Regions from separate parts of the Plantactinospora solaniradicis genome, predicted to be linked through region 1. Evidence: riboswitches for the same ligand, from Rfam matches in the RefSeq annotation. Region 1 holds a riboswitch; the other holds the start of a gene.
What was found. A riboswitch is a leader RNA that binds a small molecule or an ion and turns the genes downstream of it on or off. The one in region 1 is predicted to bind S-adenosylmethionine.

Region 1 (7,212 bases):
GCTCACGGCGCCTGGCTGGCGACCACGACGGCGTGCGACGGCACCTCGGGCGGCCGGCGGTGGGCCAGCCGGCGGACCGCCGTGTTGAGCACCGCGATCAGCGGTACCGAGACCAGGGCGCCGACGATTCCGGCCAGGACGACACCGGCGGCGATCGCGACGATCACCGCGAGCGGATGGATGGCCACCGCACGCCCCATGATCAGCGGTTGCAGGATGTGCCCCTCGATCTGCTGCACCCCGATCACCACGCCGAGAATGATCACCGCGGTCACCCAGCCGCTGTCGACCAGGGCGACCAGGATCGCCACCGCACCGGAGAGGGTCGCGCCGACGATCGGGATGAACGCGCCGAGGAAGACCAGCGCGGCGAGCGGAAACGCGAACGGGACGTCGAAGATGACCAGGAAGATGCCGATCCCGACCGCGTCGATGAACGCGACCAGCACGGTCGCCCGGACGTACGCGACCAGGGTCGCCCAGGAGGCCCTACCGGCGTCGTCGACCCGCCAGCGGGCGGCCACCGGCAGCAGCCGGACGATGAAGCGCCAGATCTTCCCGCCGTCGCGCAGGAAGAAGAAGGTGGCGAAGAGCACCAACAGGGCGCCGGTGAGCACCTCGAAGACGGTTGTCGCGGTGGAGACCGCCCCGCTGGTCAGGGACTGGGTGTTCTCGTTGATCCACTGCTCGCCCTGCTCGATGTACGAGTTGAGCTGGTTGTCCGACAGGTGCAGCGGGCCGGTCTTCAACCACTCCTGGATCTGCCGGATGCCGCCGGTGGCGTTGCGGCTCAGGTCCGGTACGCCCCGGATGAACTCGTTGACCACCAGGGTCAGGGTGCCGACCACGGCGGCGAGCCCGGTCACCAGTACCACCGCGGTGGCCAGCGAGCGGGGGAACCGGGCCCGGAGCAGCAGCCCGACCGCCGGGGCCAGCAGGGCGGAGAGCAGCAGGGCGATGATCAGCGGGATGATGACGATCCGGATCGTGCCGACCACCCGGATCAGCGTCCAGGCGACGACACCGATCACGATCAGCCGCCAGGACCAGGCCGCCGCGATGCGCAGCCCGTGCGGTACGTCCGCGTCGTCCCGGCTCGACGTCGAGGGGTGGACGTCGGTCGAGGAGTCGCCCTCGACCGGCGCGAATGGATTCGCCGCCGACGGCGAGTCCACCGGTCCGGCCCCCTGGTCCCCGCCCGGGTTACCGGTCGAGCCGGACCGGGGCCGCCCGGCCTCGTAGGCACGACGGATCCTCGCCCGCAACTGCTCGAAGCGGCTCAAGCGCACCTCCCACTGAGGAATCGGCCCTCCTACCGTAGCCGGACACGCAGAGGCTGGCCCGGCACGCTACGCAGGCCGATGCCAGCAGCCGGCCCGACGACCAGGAGGGGTACCGTTCCGGTCGTGACCGCCGACTCAAACAACGACAACGGCCTGCCCATCCGACTGCTACACGACCGGGTGCTGGTCCGTACGGAGGGCAGCGAGGGGGAGCGGCGCTCGACCGCCGGCATCGTCATCCCGGCGACCGCTTCGATGGGGCGGCGACTGGCCTGGGCGACCGCGGTGGGCGTCGGTCCGAACGTGCGATCCATCGTCTCCGGCGACCGGGTGCTGTTCGACCCGGACGACCGGTCCGAGGTCGAACTGCACGGCCGGGAGTACGTCCTGCTCCGGGAGCGTGACGTGCACGCGGTGGCCGCGCAACGGGTGGAGACCGACTCCACGGGGCTCTACCTGTAGCCGAGCGACACCCTCCGGACCTGCGGGCGGGCGACCGCTGGGCGGGGCTGCCTCAGCGGTGCTGCTGCGGACCGGGCCAGGACGCTCCCGGAGGTGCCCCGAAGGTGGGCGCCCCGCCGTACGGGCCGGGCGGGCCGTAGCCGACACCGGCGGGTACCGGCGGACGGGGTGGCGCGAGCACGACCGGGATCGGCACCACCGGCTCGTGCGGGGCCTCCAGAGTCCGCAAGCTCCCGTCCGGGAAGGTCAGGTGGTAATAGCTCCCGTCCCACACCCCGGCCGGCGCCTGCGGATCGCGCCCGACGAAGGCCTGCCGGGCGTCGTGCATCGCGCCGAGCAGCTCCCGTTCCTCGGCCAGGGCCCGCGCCCGCTGTATCGGCTTGGCGTCCAGGCCACGGGTCAGCCCGTCGCGCAGCAGCGCCAGCCGGGTGGCGGCGAACTGGAATCGCCGCATCGCCTTGAAGCCCTCGTCGCCGGCAACCCGGCGGGCCCAGCGGCGAGCCGCGTGCCGTCTGCCGATGTTGGTCAACGCCGCCAACTCGGGCGGAGTGAGCCAGCCTGCCCGTACGTAGTCGGGAAGTCGACGTTCGGTGAGGCGACCCTCCCAACTTCGTAGCCAGATCGCCAGCCCGACCATGCCGAGGAAGATCGGCACCATCAGGCTGATGTACCCGTAGAGCAGGATCAACTCCTCGCCGGTCTCCTGGACAAGCGTGGCCGTCAGGTTCCAGGTGCCGTGCAGGATCATCGCCAGCAGCAGTCCGGCGAACGGGGTGAGGATCCGGATCCGGATGTCGGCGGCGCGGGCGGCGATTCCGAGCCCGACGCCGGTCATCGAGGTGAACAGCGGGTGGGCGAAGCCGGTGATCAGGACCCGCACGATGAAGATCCCGAAGACGTTCTGCGCGCCGGTGGCCGGGCCGTACTGGTCGGCGCCGTCGGCGTAGCCGTGCAGGCCGAGGTAGAGGATGTTCTCCACCATGGCGAACCCGACCGCCGACAGGCCACAGTAGACGATGCCGTCGGTGATGCCGGACCACTGCCGGCGCCGGTAGATCAGCAGCAGAACCGGACCGAGGGCCTTTGTCAGCTCCTCGATGAACGGCGCCACCAGCACCCCGACGAGCGGAACCGGCAGTCCCACGTCGGCCGCGAACGTGTTGACCTGGAGCGCCGAATAGGTCGACACCGCCGCGCCCCAGCCGAAACAGAAGAGCAGGTACTTGATCGGCTCCGGCTCGTACCGGTCGAGCCAGAGGAAGCAGGCGACCAGGACCGGCACCGGCAGGACCGCCGCGACCAGCCCGATCACCAGCGGCGTGACGCCGGCCGGCTCACCGAGTTCGAGCAGCATCAGCACGGCGCAGACGGCGATCAGCAGGATCGCGCCGATCATCACCGACAGGCGCTGCACGCTCAACCCCTGCCGCTGCCCCGCCACCTTCACCGCCGGAAGATCGGGCGGCGGCGGCTGGGGCGCCGGGGACAGCGTGGGCGGCGACCACGGTGGAGTCGGTGCCGGCGACTGGGGCGCCGCCGCACCGGGCGGGGTGTCGGCCATGTGGTCAGCGTAGTCACCCCGGACAGGCTGGTCCGACCACATCCGGTCCGGGTATGCTCGCTCGCAGGTCACGAGTGCCAGCGTCCAAGCCCCGGCTTGCTGGCCGGCAACCCTCGTCGAGTTCGCGGTGGGGTGCCCCGGGTGATGACCGGGCTCGGTGCATGCCGCACCGGGCAAGCGCGGACCCCGTCTCCACCCACTCCGGGGTCCCTGGATCCCGGAGGTAACCCGGTGAGCACCACCGTCGCACCCGTGTCCCGTACCGTTCCCGCGCGGCCGGTCGCCGTGCCCGTACCGGCCGGCCCGGCCGCGGCCGGTCGCGGACCGCTGGACGTGCTCGGCGTACCCGGACAGGTCAACCTCGACTACGCCGCCACCGCGCCGTGCGCGCGGGCCGCGGCGGACGCGGTGGCCGAACTGCTGCCCTGGTACGGCAGCGTGCACCGGGGCGCCGGGGCGTTGTCCCGGCGCTGCACCCTGGCCTACGAGCGGGCCCGGCAACAAGTCGGCGACTTCCTCGGGGTACGCCCCGACGACCACGTCATCTTCACCCGGAACACCACCGACGCGCTCAACCTGCTGGCCCGGGCCCTGCCGCCGGGCGGCAAGGTGGTGACCTTCGCCTCGGAGCACCACGCCAACCTGCTGCCGTGGCCCGTCGACACGGTCCGGTTGCCGGTGCCCGGCTCGGCCGGCGCGGCGGTACGGGCCGTCGACGCCGCACTGCGCGAACTGCGCCGGGGCACCGACGGCAGCGCGCCGATCCTGGTCGCGGTGACCGGGGCCAGCAACGTCACCGGGGAATGCTGGCCGGTCGCCGACCTGGCCGTCGCCGCCCACCGGCACGGCGCGCGAATCGCGCTGGACGCCGCCCAACTCGCCCCGCACGCCGAGGTGGACATCACCGCCCTCGCAGTCGACTATGTGGCCATTTCCGGACACAAGCTGTACGCGCCGTTCGGGGTCGGCGTACTGGCCGGGCGGGCGGACTGGCTGGACGCCGCGCCGCCGTACCTCGCCGGTGGCGGGGCCACCCGCACGGTCGGGGCGGCCACTCACGACATCGGCTGGGCGGACGGGCCCGGCCGGCACGAGGCGGGCACCCCGAACCTGCTCGGCGCGGTGGCGCTGGCCGCCGTCTGCGAGGCGCTGACGGGCACGGACCGCTCCGCGCTGCACGCCCGTGAGCAGGCCCTGCTCGCCCACCTGCGCACCGGTCTCGCCGCCAACCCGGACGTGCTCGAACTGCGTACCTTCGACGCGGACGCGCCCCGGGTGGGCATCGTCTCGTTCGTGGTCGCCGGCCGGGACTCGGCGGAGGTCGCCGCGGAGCTGGCCCGGCGCTGGCAGATCGGGCTGCGGGACGGCCTCTTCTGTGCCCACCCGCTGGCCCGACGGCTGCTCACCGAGGCTGCCATCCGGAGCGGTCGGGCCGACCTGCCGCCGACCGCGCTGCGCGCGAGCATCGGGCTGGGCAGCACGACCCGGCAGGTGGACCGCCTGCTGACCGCCCTGGCCACGCGGCGCTGACGGCCGGTCCGCCCCGGCCACGCGGCGGTGGCGGCTGCTACGACCGTGCGGTCCGCGCCTCCGAGGACGGCGTGTCCGACGGCGCGTCCGAGGCCCGCTCGCCGGGATCCTTGAGCGCGTCGTCGGCGGCTTCACCGGCATGGCCGCCCGCTGCCCGCCGTACCAGGCGGTTCGCCTCGGTCCGTTCGATCCCGGTGGCCCGGAGTATGTCGCTGCCCGTGGTGCGCACCTGCGCGATCACCACGCTGCCGGAGAACCCGACCCCCTCCGCGTACGCCCGACCGGCCTGGCCGATCGCCTGAAGCGCCTGCTCACGGGCGGCCTCCGGCCGTACGCCGAGGCCGAGGTCCTTGCGCAGCAGTCGTACCGACTCGGCCAGCAGCGCCACCGCGGCCGACATCTCCTCCGGCACCGGTTCCTCGTCCTCCAGCGCGGTGACCGCCCGCCGGATCAGGGTTCCGCTGTTGTGTACGGCGTGCTCGATGTACTCGGCACTCTCCACGTACTGGGTGAGCGCCCCCCGACGGTGCCAGCGCACCGGGGCCAGGATGGAGGTCTCCCGACCACCCTCCAGCGCCTCGACGAAGCCCTGCATGTGATCCTCCACCTGACGCAGCCGGTCCAGGGCCGCCTGGGCCCGGTGTGCGTTCCGGCTCTTGAGCGCCTCGGCGGTCTCACTCAACTCCTCGGCGAGCCGGCCGAGCGCCGGTCGGGCCGCCCGGTCCACCACCCGGAGCGGATTGAGCGGCAGTACCAGCCCGATGACCACCAGTCCGGCGAAGCCGCCGATCAGCGCGTCGATGACCCGGGGTGACTCGATGTTCTCCATCGAGGCGGGTGTGACGGTGACGATCAGCACCGCGGTCGCCGCCGCCTGGGTGACCACCGCCGGGCCACCGCCCAGGAAAATGGTGACCACGATCGAGAGGAAGACGATCAGGCCGAGCTGCCACGGCCCCGTGCCGGCGCCCAGGACCAGTGCGTCGCCGAGACCGATGCCGACCGCGACCCCGAGGATCAGCTCGATCGTCCGGCGGAACCGCTGTCCGACCGAGGAGGCGAGCGTGCCGATCGCGGAGATCGGCGCGAAGACCGGCGACGGGTTGCCCAGCAGTTCGTGCGAGCCGACCCAGGCCAACGCCGCCGCGACCGCGGCCTGGAGCGCGAGCACCAGATTGAACTGCACCGCGTGCCAGCGGTCCCGCAGGGTGGCCCGGGACCGCTTCTTCGCCTCCTTCGCCAGCTTGGCGATACGCTCCCGATCCACCTCCAAGGGCGTTTTGACCACGGTGTCACGGACGGAGCGCATGGCGGGGACTACCCTCTTCCGAACCCCCCGAACCACGGTAAGGAAGGGCCCCTTCTTATCGCTTTCTGCATATAAAGGGCCCCTTCTTAACGCCTGACACGCCGCTGGTCGACGTAGTCGCCCGGCGGATAGCCTGCCTGGCATGCCGGATCTTCTCGACGACCTGCGGGCCGTGCTCGGCGACGCTGCCGTGCTGACCGACCCCGACCTGCTCCGCGGCCACCAGCGCGACGAGGCGGACCTCTGCGCTGCCGGGATGCCCGCGGTGGTGGTGCGGCCGCGCGACACCGCCGAGGTGGTCGCCGTGCTCCGGGCCGCGGCCACGCACGGCGCCCCGGTGGTACCGCAGGGAGCCCGGACCGGGCTGGCCGGCGCCGCCAACGCGGTCGACGGAGCCGTGCTGCTCTCCACGGTGGCGATGGACGAGATCCTGGAGGTGGATCCGGTCAACCGGATCGCGGTGGTCCAGCCGGGGGTGGTCAACGCCGCCCTCGCCGCCGAGGTCGCCAAGCACGGCCTGCGGTATCCGCCCGATCCCGGCTCCTGGGAGTCGTCCACCATCGGCGGCAACGTGGCGACCAACGCCGGCGGGATGTGCTGCGTGAAGTACGGCGTCACCACCGAGTACGTGATCGGCCTGGAGGTGGTGCTGGCCTCCGGCGAGGTGCTGCGCACCGGACGGCGTACCGCGAAGGGAGTCGCCGGGTACGACCTGACCCGGCTCTTCGTCGGGTCGGAGGGAACCCTCGGCGTCATCACCGAGGTGACCGTGTCCCTGCGTCCGGCCGCCGAGGAGTCGTTGACCCTGGTCGCGGTCTTCCCGTCCACGACCGCCGCCGGGCAGGCGGTGGCCGGGATCTCCGCGCAGGGGCTCAGCCCGAGCCTGCTGGAACTGCTGGACCGGACCCATCTCGGCGCGATCGAGGCGTACCGGCCGATGGGACTGCGTACCGACGCCGGGGCGCTGCTGCTGGCCGCCGCCGACACCGGCCCCCGGGCCGCCGCCGATCTGGCGAGGCTGGCCGAGGTCTGTGCGGCGAGCGGTGCCGACGAGGTCTTCGCGGCCA
Region 2 (7,212 bases), on a different contig from region 1:
ATTCGGACAACGTCCGGGACCAGGTCCAGGCGATCGGCGACGCGGTACAGGAACTGGCCGCCGAGGGGCCCGGCGACATCCTGGTCTTCCTCAGCGGGGAGCGGGAGATCCGGGACACCGCCGACGCCCTGGCCAAGCTGGTACAGAACCGGCCGGGGTTGCGCGGGACGGAGATCCTGCCGCTCTACGCCCGGCTCTCGACCGCCGAACAGCACCGGGTGTTCCAGGCACACCAGGCCCGCCGGGTGGTACTGGCCACCAACGTCGCCGAGACCTCGCTGACGGTTCCCGGAATCAAGTACGTCGTCGACCCCGGTACCGCCCGGATATCCCGGTACAGCCACCGGCTGAAGGTGCAGCGGCTGCCGATCGAGGCGGTCTCGCAGGCGTCGGCGAACCAGCGGAAGGGACGCTGCGGGCGTACCTCGGACGGGATCTGTATCCGGCTGTACGACGAACCGGACTTCCTCGGCCGCCCCGAGTTCACCGACCCGGAGATCCTCCGTACCAACCTCGCCTCGGTCATCCTCCAGATGACGGCCATCGGGCTCGGCGACATCGCCGCGTTCCCGTTCATCGACCCGCCGGACCGGCGCAACATCGCCGACGGGGTTGCCCTGTTGCAGGAGTTGGGCGCGCTGGAGGCGGCGACCGGGAACGAACCCGTCCGTCGGCTGACTCCGCTGGGCCGTCGGCTGGCCCAGCTTCCGGTGGATCCCCGGCTGGCCCGGATGGTGCTGGAGGGCGAGCGGAACGGCTGCGCCGCCGAGGTGATGGTGATCGCCGCCGCGTTGTCCATCCAGGATCCCCGGGAGCGGCCCGCCGACAAGCAGGCGCAGGCCGACCAGGCACACGCCCGGTTCACCGACAAGGAGTCGGACTTCGCGGCGCTGCTCAACCTGTGGCGGTACCTCAAGGACCAGCAGAAGGAGTTGTCGTCCAGCGCGTTCCGCCGGATGTGCAAGGCCGAGTACCTCAACTACCTGCGGGTGCGGGAGTGGCAGGACATCAACAGCCAGCTCCGGCAGGTACTACGCAGCATGGCCGCCCGGCCGACGGACGGCAGGCCCACCGGCACCGACCAACGAACGGACGACGGCCGGCGCGGCGGCAGCCAACGGCCGGCGGACGACAGCGCGGAGGGCGGCACCGACCAGCCGGCGAACGATATCGACACGGATCGGATCCACCAGTCCCTTCTCGCCGGGCTGCTCTCGCACGTCGGCCTGAAGGACGCCCAGAAGAACGAGTATCTCGGCGCCCGGGGTGCCCGCTTCGGCCTCTTCCCCGGTTCGGCACTGTTCCGCCGGCCGCCGCGCTGGGTGATGGCGGCCGAACTGGTCGAGACGTCCCGGCTGTGGGGCCGGGTCGCCGGGCGGGTCGAGCCGGAGTGGGTCGAGGCGCTCTCCCAGCACCTGGTGAAACGCAGCTACAGCGAGCCGCACTGGGAGAAGAAGCAGGCCGCCGTGGTGGCGTACGAGAAGGTCACCCTGTACGGCATCCCGCTGGTCGCCGGCCGCAAGGTCAACTTCGGCCGGATCGACCCGGCGCTGTCCCGCGAACTGTTCATCCGGCACGCGCTGGTGGAGGGCGACTGGCAGACCCCGCACCGGTTCTTCCACGACAACCGGGCACTGCGGGGCGAGGTCGAGGAGTTGGAACACCGGGCCCGGCGCCGGGACATCCTGGTCGACGACGAGACCCTGTTCACCTTCTACGACCAGCGGCTGCCCGCCGACGTCGTCTCCGGCCGGCACTTCGACGCCTGGTGGAAGCGGACCCGCCGGGACCAGCCCGAACTGCTCACCTTCGACCGCCAGATGCTGGTCAACCAGGGCAAGGGCGGCATCGACGCGGCGGACTACCCCGACGAGTGGCACTCGGACGGGGTGGCGCTGCCGCTGACGTACCGGTTCGAGCCGGGCACCGAGACCGACGGCGTGACGATCGACATCCCGCTGCCGATGCTCAACCAGGTGACCGCGGAGGACTTCGACTGGCAGGTACCGGGGCTGCGCGAAGAGCTGGTCATCGCGCTGATCCGGTCGCTGCCGAAGGCCGTACGCCGGAACTTCGTCCCGGTGCCGGACTATGCGCGGGCGGCGCTGGCCGCGATCACGCCCGGCCGGGAGCCGCTGCTCGACGCGCTGACCCGGGAACTGCGCCGGATGACCGGCGTCACGGTCCCCCGGGACGCCTGGGACGTCGACCGGCTGCCGGCGCACCTGCGACCCACCTTCCGGGTGATCGGCGACGAGCAGAAGACCGTCGCCGAGGGCAAGGACCTGCCGGCGCTGCAACGTCAACTCACCACCCAGGTACGCAAGATGGTGGCCGCCGCCGCGCCCGACGTGGAACGGCAGGGCCTACGGGAGTGGAGCCTCGGCACCCTGCCCCGCTCCATCGAACAGAACCGGGCCGGCTACCTTGTCACCGCCTACCCGGCGCTGGTGGACGAGGGGGACAGCGTCGCGGTACGGGTCTTCGAGTCCGAGGCCGAACAACGGCACCAGATGTGGGCCGGCACCCGCCGCCTGCTCCGGCTCGGCCTGGCCGCACCGGCGAAGTTCCTCCAGGGCCGACTCTCCAACGAGGCCAAGCTGGCGCTGAGCCGCAACCCGCACCGCAACGTGCAGGACCTGCTCGACGACGTGGCCGACGCGGCGGTCGACAAACTGATCGCCGACGCGGGCGGCCCGGCCTGGGACGCCGACGGCTTCGCCGCGCTCCGGGACCGGGTCCGGGCCGACCTGGTCGACACCACGATCGAGGTCGCCGAACGGGTACGTCGGATCCTCGCCACGGCCTACACCGTCGAACAACGGCTGGCCCGGACCAACAGCCTGCCCCTGGTCGCCGCGCTCACCGACATCCGGGCCCAGCTCTCCGCCCTGGTGCACCGAGGCTTCGTCACCGAGACCGGCTACGCCCGGCTGGCCGACCTGCCCCGCTATCTCACCGCCATCGAACGGCGCCTCGACCGGCTCCCCCAGAACCCGCAACGCGACCGGGAACAACAGGCCCGGATCGAACAGGTCCAGCAGGAGTACCGGGACATGCTCGCCACCCTCCCCCCACCCCGCCGCAACGACGACGCCGTACGACAGATCCGCTGGATGATCGAGGAGTTACGCGTCAACGTCTTCGCCCAGGCCCTCGGCACTCCCTACCCCATCTCCGAACAGCGCATCTACCGCGCCATGGACCTCGCCGAGGTGTAAGGAAGGGCCCCTTCTTATCGCTTTCTGTAGAAGAAGGGCCCCTTCTTAACACGTAACACCCCCTCCCACGTGGCCCGCGCCACAGGCGGGGCCGGATAGCTGGGTGTCCGGTGCCGGGGTCGTTATGCTCGGGTCCGGCCATCCAGAGCGACCGAGAGACCTGGCTCGTTGACGTCGCAGCAACCCCCCGACCGTGGGTGCGGGTGCTACCGCCAGGATCGATGGAGGTACCTGTAGTGCGTACGTCGCGTGCCGAGCGGTCCAGCCGGCTCCACGTCACCTGGCATCGGTGGCGTCGACATGTGGATCTCTGCCGGACCAGCACCATGCTCTGTCCCGGCCAGGACTGACCGCAGCCGCCGGTCGGCGGGTATCCGGCCGCTTCTCGCAACCACCCTTCCCGGCGGCACCGTCGTCGCTGCCCGTGGCCGTCCACCGACCGTGGCAGCCGTCGGCGTACCTGCCGCCGGACATTTCATGGAGTTTCCGCACATGCGCATCACCGCTGTTTCCGCCCGCCTGCTCTCCGGAGTCGCCGCCCTCGCGCTGCTCGGTGCCGTTGCCGCCTGCGGCGGCGGCTCGTCCGGCGATGCGGCCGAGAATCCGTACGACCTGCTACAGCCCGGCACCCTGCGGGTCGGCACCCTGACCGACGCCCCGCCGAACGTGTACCTGAAGGACGGCAAGTTCACCGGATTCGACAACGACCTGATGACCGCCGTCGCCGGCAAGTTGGGGCTGAAGGTCGAGTTCGTCGGCACGGACTTCTCGGCACTGCTGTCGCAGGTCAACAATCACAAGTTCGACGCGGGCAGTTCGTCGATCACCATCACCGAGGCCCGGAAGAAGACCGTGGACTTCGGCAACGGGTACGACTTCGGCTACTTCGGCCTCGACGTACCGGCCGGCTCGCCGATCAAGAGCTTCGCCGAGTTGAAGGGCAAGCGGGTGGTCGTGGTGCAGGGCACCGTGCAGGACGACTACGCGACCAAGGAAGGGCTGGACCCGGTCCGGGTGCCGGACTACAACGGCGCGATCAACCAGCTCAAGGCCAAGACCGCCGACGCCTGGATCGCACCGGCGGAGATCGGCGAGAAGTCCGCACAGGACAGTGCCGGAAAGATCGTCCTCGTCGAGAAGCAGCTCAGCTCGGCCCCGACCGCTTTCGTGGTGGCCAAGGGCAACGACGCGCTGCGCGAGGCGCTGGACAAGGGGCTCGACCAGGTGATCGAGGACGGCACCTGGACCCGGCTCCAGGACCAGTACTACCCCGGGCGGCCGATCCCGGACACCTTCAAGCCGGGTAGCGGCACCGTGGCGTACCCGCCGGTCAAGGCCGGTTCGGCTGGCCCGGCCGGTACCTCCGCAGCCCCGACGGCCACGCCCGCCGGCTGACTCTGACGCGAAGGCAGACGCGGGCTGCCGACGGACGGATCCGAGACGACCAGAGGCGAGGCGATGGAAACCCTGAGAACGTTGTGGGAAACGTTCTTCGACCTGGAGTCGATGCGCGAGGCACTGCCCGAGATGCTGACGGTCGGCCTGCGCAACACCCTGTTGCTGGCCCTCATCTCGGCCATCCTGGGAACGCTGCTCGGCATGCTCCTGGCCATCGCCGGCCTGTCCCGGACCCGCTGGCTGCGCTGGCCGGCCCGGATCTACACGGACGTGTTCCGGGGCCTGCCGGCCGCCGTCACCATCCTGCTGATCGGGGTCGGGTTGGCGCCCCTCGGGCTCGCCTGGTGGGGCCCCAACCCGTACCCGTTGGGCATCCTGGCGCTGTCGCTGATCGCGGCGGCGTACATCGGGGAGATCTTCCGGTCCGGCATCCAGAGTGTGGAGGCCAGCCAACTGGAGGCGACCCGGGCGCTGGGGCTCTCCCACGGCGCCGCCATGCGTCTGGTGATCATCCCGCAGGGCGTACGCCGGGTCCTGCCGGCCTGGGTCAACCAGCTGATCGCCCTGATCAAGGACTCCAGCCTGGTGTACTTCCTCGGCCTGGTCGCCAGTCAGCGGGAGCTGTTCCGGATCGGCCAGGACTACGCCGCGAACACCGGCAACGAGTCGGCGCTGCTGCTCGCCGGGATTTTCTACCTGGCCATCACGGTGCCGCTGACCCACCTGGTCAACTGGGTCGACCGGCGGCTACGGGACGGGCGGACCGCCGGCCCGGACTCCGATTCCGATTCCGACGATCCGGTGGCGCTGGCCGGCGAGACCGCGCTACCCGCCACCGGGAGAGGGGCGTCGCATGCCTGACCGTAGCCAGTCGAGCGGGGTCGGGACGGCGCTGACCGGCACCGGCTACGAATCGGTCAGCGTGGCGACCCGGGACGTACACCTGGCCTTCGGGCGCAACCAGGTCCTGCGCGGCATCGACCTCGAGGTCGGACGCGGCGAGACCGCCTGCGTGATCGGCCCTTCGGGGTCGGGGAAGTCCACCCTGCTGCGGACGATCAACCGGCTGCTGGAACCCGACCAGGGCGACGTCCTGCTCGACGGGGTGAGCGTGCTGGACCAGGACCCCGACGCGCTGCGCCAGCGGATCGGCATGGTGTTCCAGCAGTTCAACCTGTTCCCGCACATGACGGTGCTGCGGAACGTCACCCTCGCCCTGCGGCAGCTCAGGAAGCTCTCCCGGGACGAGGCGACCGAGCTGGCGCTACACCAGCTCGACGTGGTCGGCCTGCGGCACAAGGCCGACGTCCGGCCCGGCCGACTCTCCGGGGGCCAGCAGCAGCGGGTGGCCATCGCGCGGGCGTTGGCGATGTCGCCCCGGGTGATGCTCTTCGACGAGGCGACGTCGGCGCTCGACCCGGAACTCGTCAAGGGCGTGCTGTCGCTGATGGCGGATCTGGCGTCGCAGGGGATGACCATGGTGGTCGTCACCCACGAGATGGGTTTCGCCCGGCAGGTCGCGGACCAGGTCGTCTTCATGGACCGTGGCCGGGTGGTCGAGGCCGGTCCGCCCGCCGAACTCTTCGAGGCGCCCCGCAGCGAGCGGCTCCAGCAGTTCCTGTCCCAGGTGCTGTAGGCGGAATCCCGACCGGACAACGCCCGGTCAGTCGCTCTGTGACCAGTAGTTGCGAGGCGGCAGTTCCACCCACAGGTCGGGCGGCCCGGTGACCGGGCGGGCGTCGGCGAGCTTCAGGCCGGCGTACGCACAGCAGTAGGCGACGGCCTTGTGCCGGTACAGGTACGTGCGGAGAATCTCGTCGGCCGGCTCGTCGGAGTTGGACCATCCACCGCCGGCGTGCAGGTCCCAGTCCTCGACCACACCGTTCCGGTAGATGCTGCCCTGGTTGCCACTCTTCGGATTGGCGTACATCGCGTAGCAGACCGTCCCCGCCGACAGTCGCCTGGACACCCCCGGTGTCGACGCTCCGTACGCCCACGGCTGGCTGACGACGCAGCCACCCGGCACATCGGTGACACCGACGGTCAACAGCGCATTCCCGTTCGACGAGCGATCGGACAGTTCCTCCATGACCGACTCCGGATCGTCGTCGGTCTCGATGACCGTGGCCTCCAGCCGCCGTACGGCCTCGGCCGCGTCGATGCCGGCCACGCAGCACAGGCTCAGGCCCTCGTAGTAGAAGTCGCCGAGCGCGTCGAGCAGGCGGTGGGCGTCGGTGACGGCGGCGGACTCGGCCGGCGAGAGACCGGGAACCCCGGACGGGACCGGAAAGAGATCGGGGGTCCGGCTGGCCAGGCTCAGCCGTCCCGGCGACCACCCGGCCATCATCGGCCGCCACGGGTCCGCACCGGCCGCGAGGAGTACGCGGGCGTTCTCGGGCCGGTCGGCCTGGACCGCGATCCACAGGGCGGTGCGGCCGGCGTATTCCACGTCGACGTCCTCGACGAGACTCGCCAGTTCGGCGACCACCTCGGCGGAGCCCCATTCGGCCGCCGCGTGCAATGGTCCTCCCCGGCCCCGTACGTCCCCGTCCGGGTCGGCGCCGGCGGCGAGCCGGGCGCGGACCTCGGCCAG

Region 2: linked by a shared signal. The riboswitch ahead of ACFP2T_RS35595 (ABC transporter substrate-binding protein) and the one ahead of ACFP2T_RS03750 (aminotransferase class V-fold PLP-dependent enzyme) in region 1 are both predicted to bind S-adenosylmethionine.

What each region holds. Positions count from the first base shown of each region.
Region 1 is NZ_JBHSPR010000001.1:803,931-811,142, forward strand. Features, by position in the region: gene ACFP2T_RS03735 (AI-2E family transporter) at 3-1,304, opposite strand; gene ACFP2T_RS03740 (GroES family chaperonin) at 1,407-1,745, shown strand; gene ACFP2T_RS03745 (PrsW family intramembrane metalloprotease) at 1,798-3,348, opposite strand; SAM riboswitch class IV at 3,373-3,492, shown strand; gene ACFP2T_RS03750 (aminotransferase class V-fold PLP-dependent enzyme) at 3,592-4,836, shown strand; gene ACFP2T_RS03755 (FUSC family protein) at 4,874-6,109, opposite strand; gene ACFP2T_RS03760 (FAD-binding oxidoreductase) at 6,288-7,212, shown strand, end outside.
Region 2 is NZ_JBHSPR010000044.1:39,426-46,637, forward strand. Features, by position in the region: gene hrpA (ATP-dependent RNA helicase HrpA) at 1-3,221, shown strand, start outside; SAM riboswitch class I at 3,357-3,449, shown strand; gene ACFP2T_RS35595 (ABC transporter substrate-binding protein) at 3,714-4,616, shown strand; gene ACFP2T_RS35600 (amino acid ABC transporter permease) at 4,680-5,480, shown strand; gene ACFP2T_RS35605 (amino acid ABC transporter ATP-binding protein) at 5,473-6,255, shown strand; gene ACFP2T_RS35610 (ankyrin repeat domain-containing protein) at 6,283-7,212, opposite strand, start outside.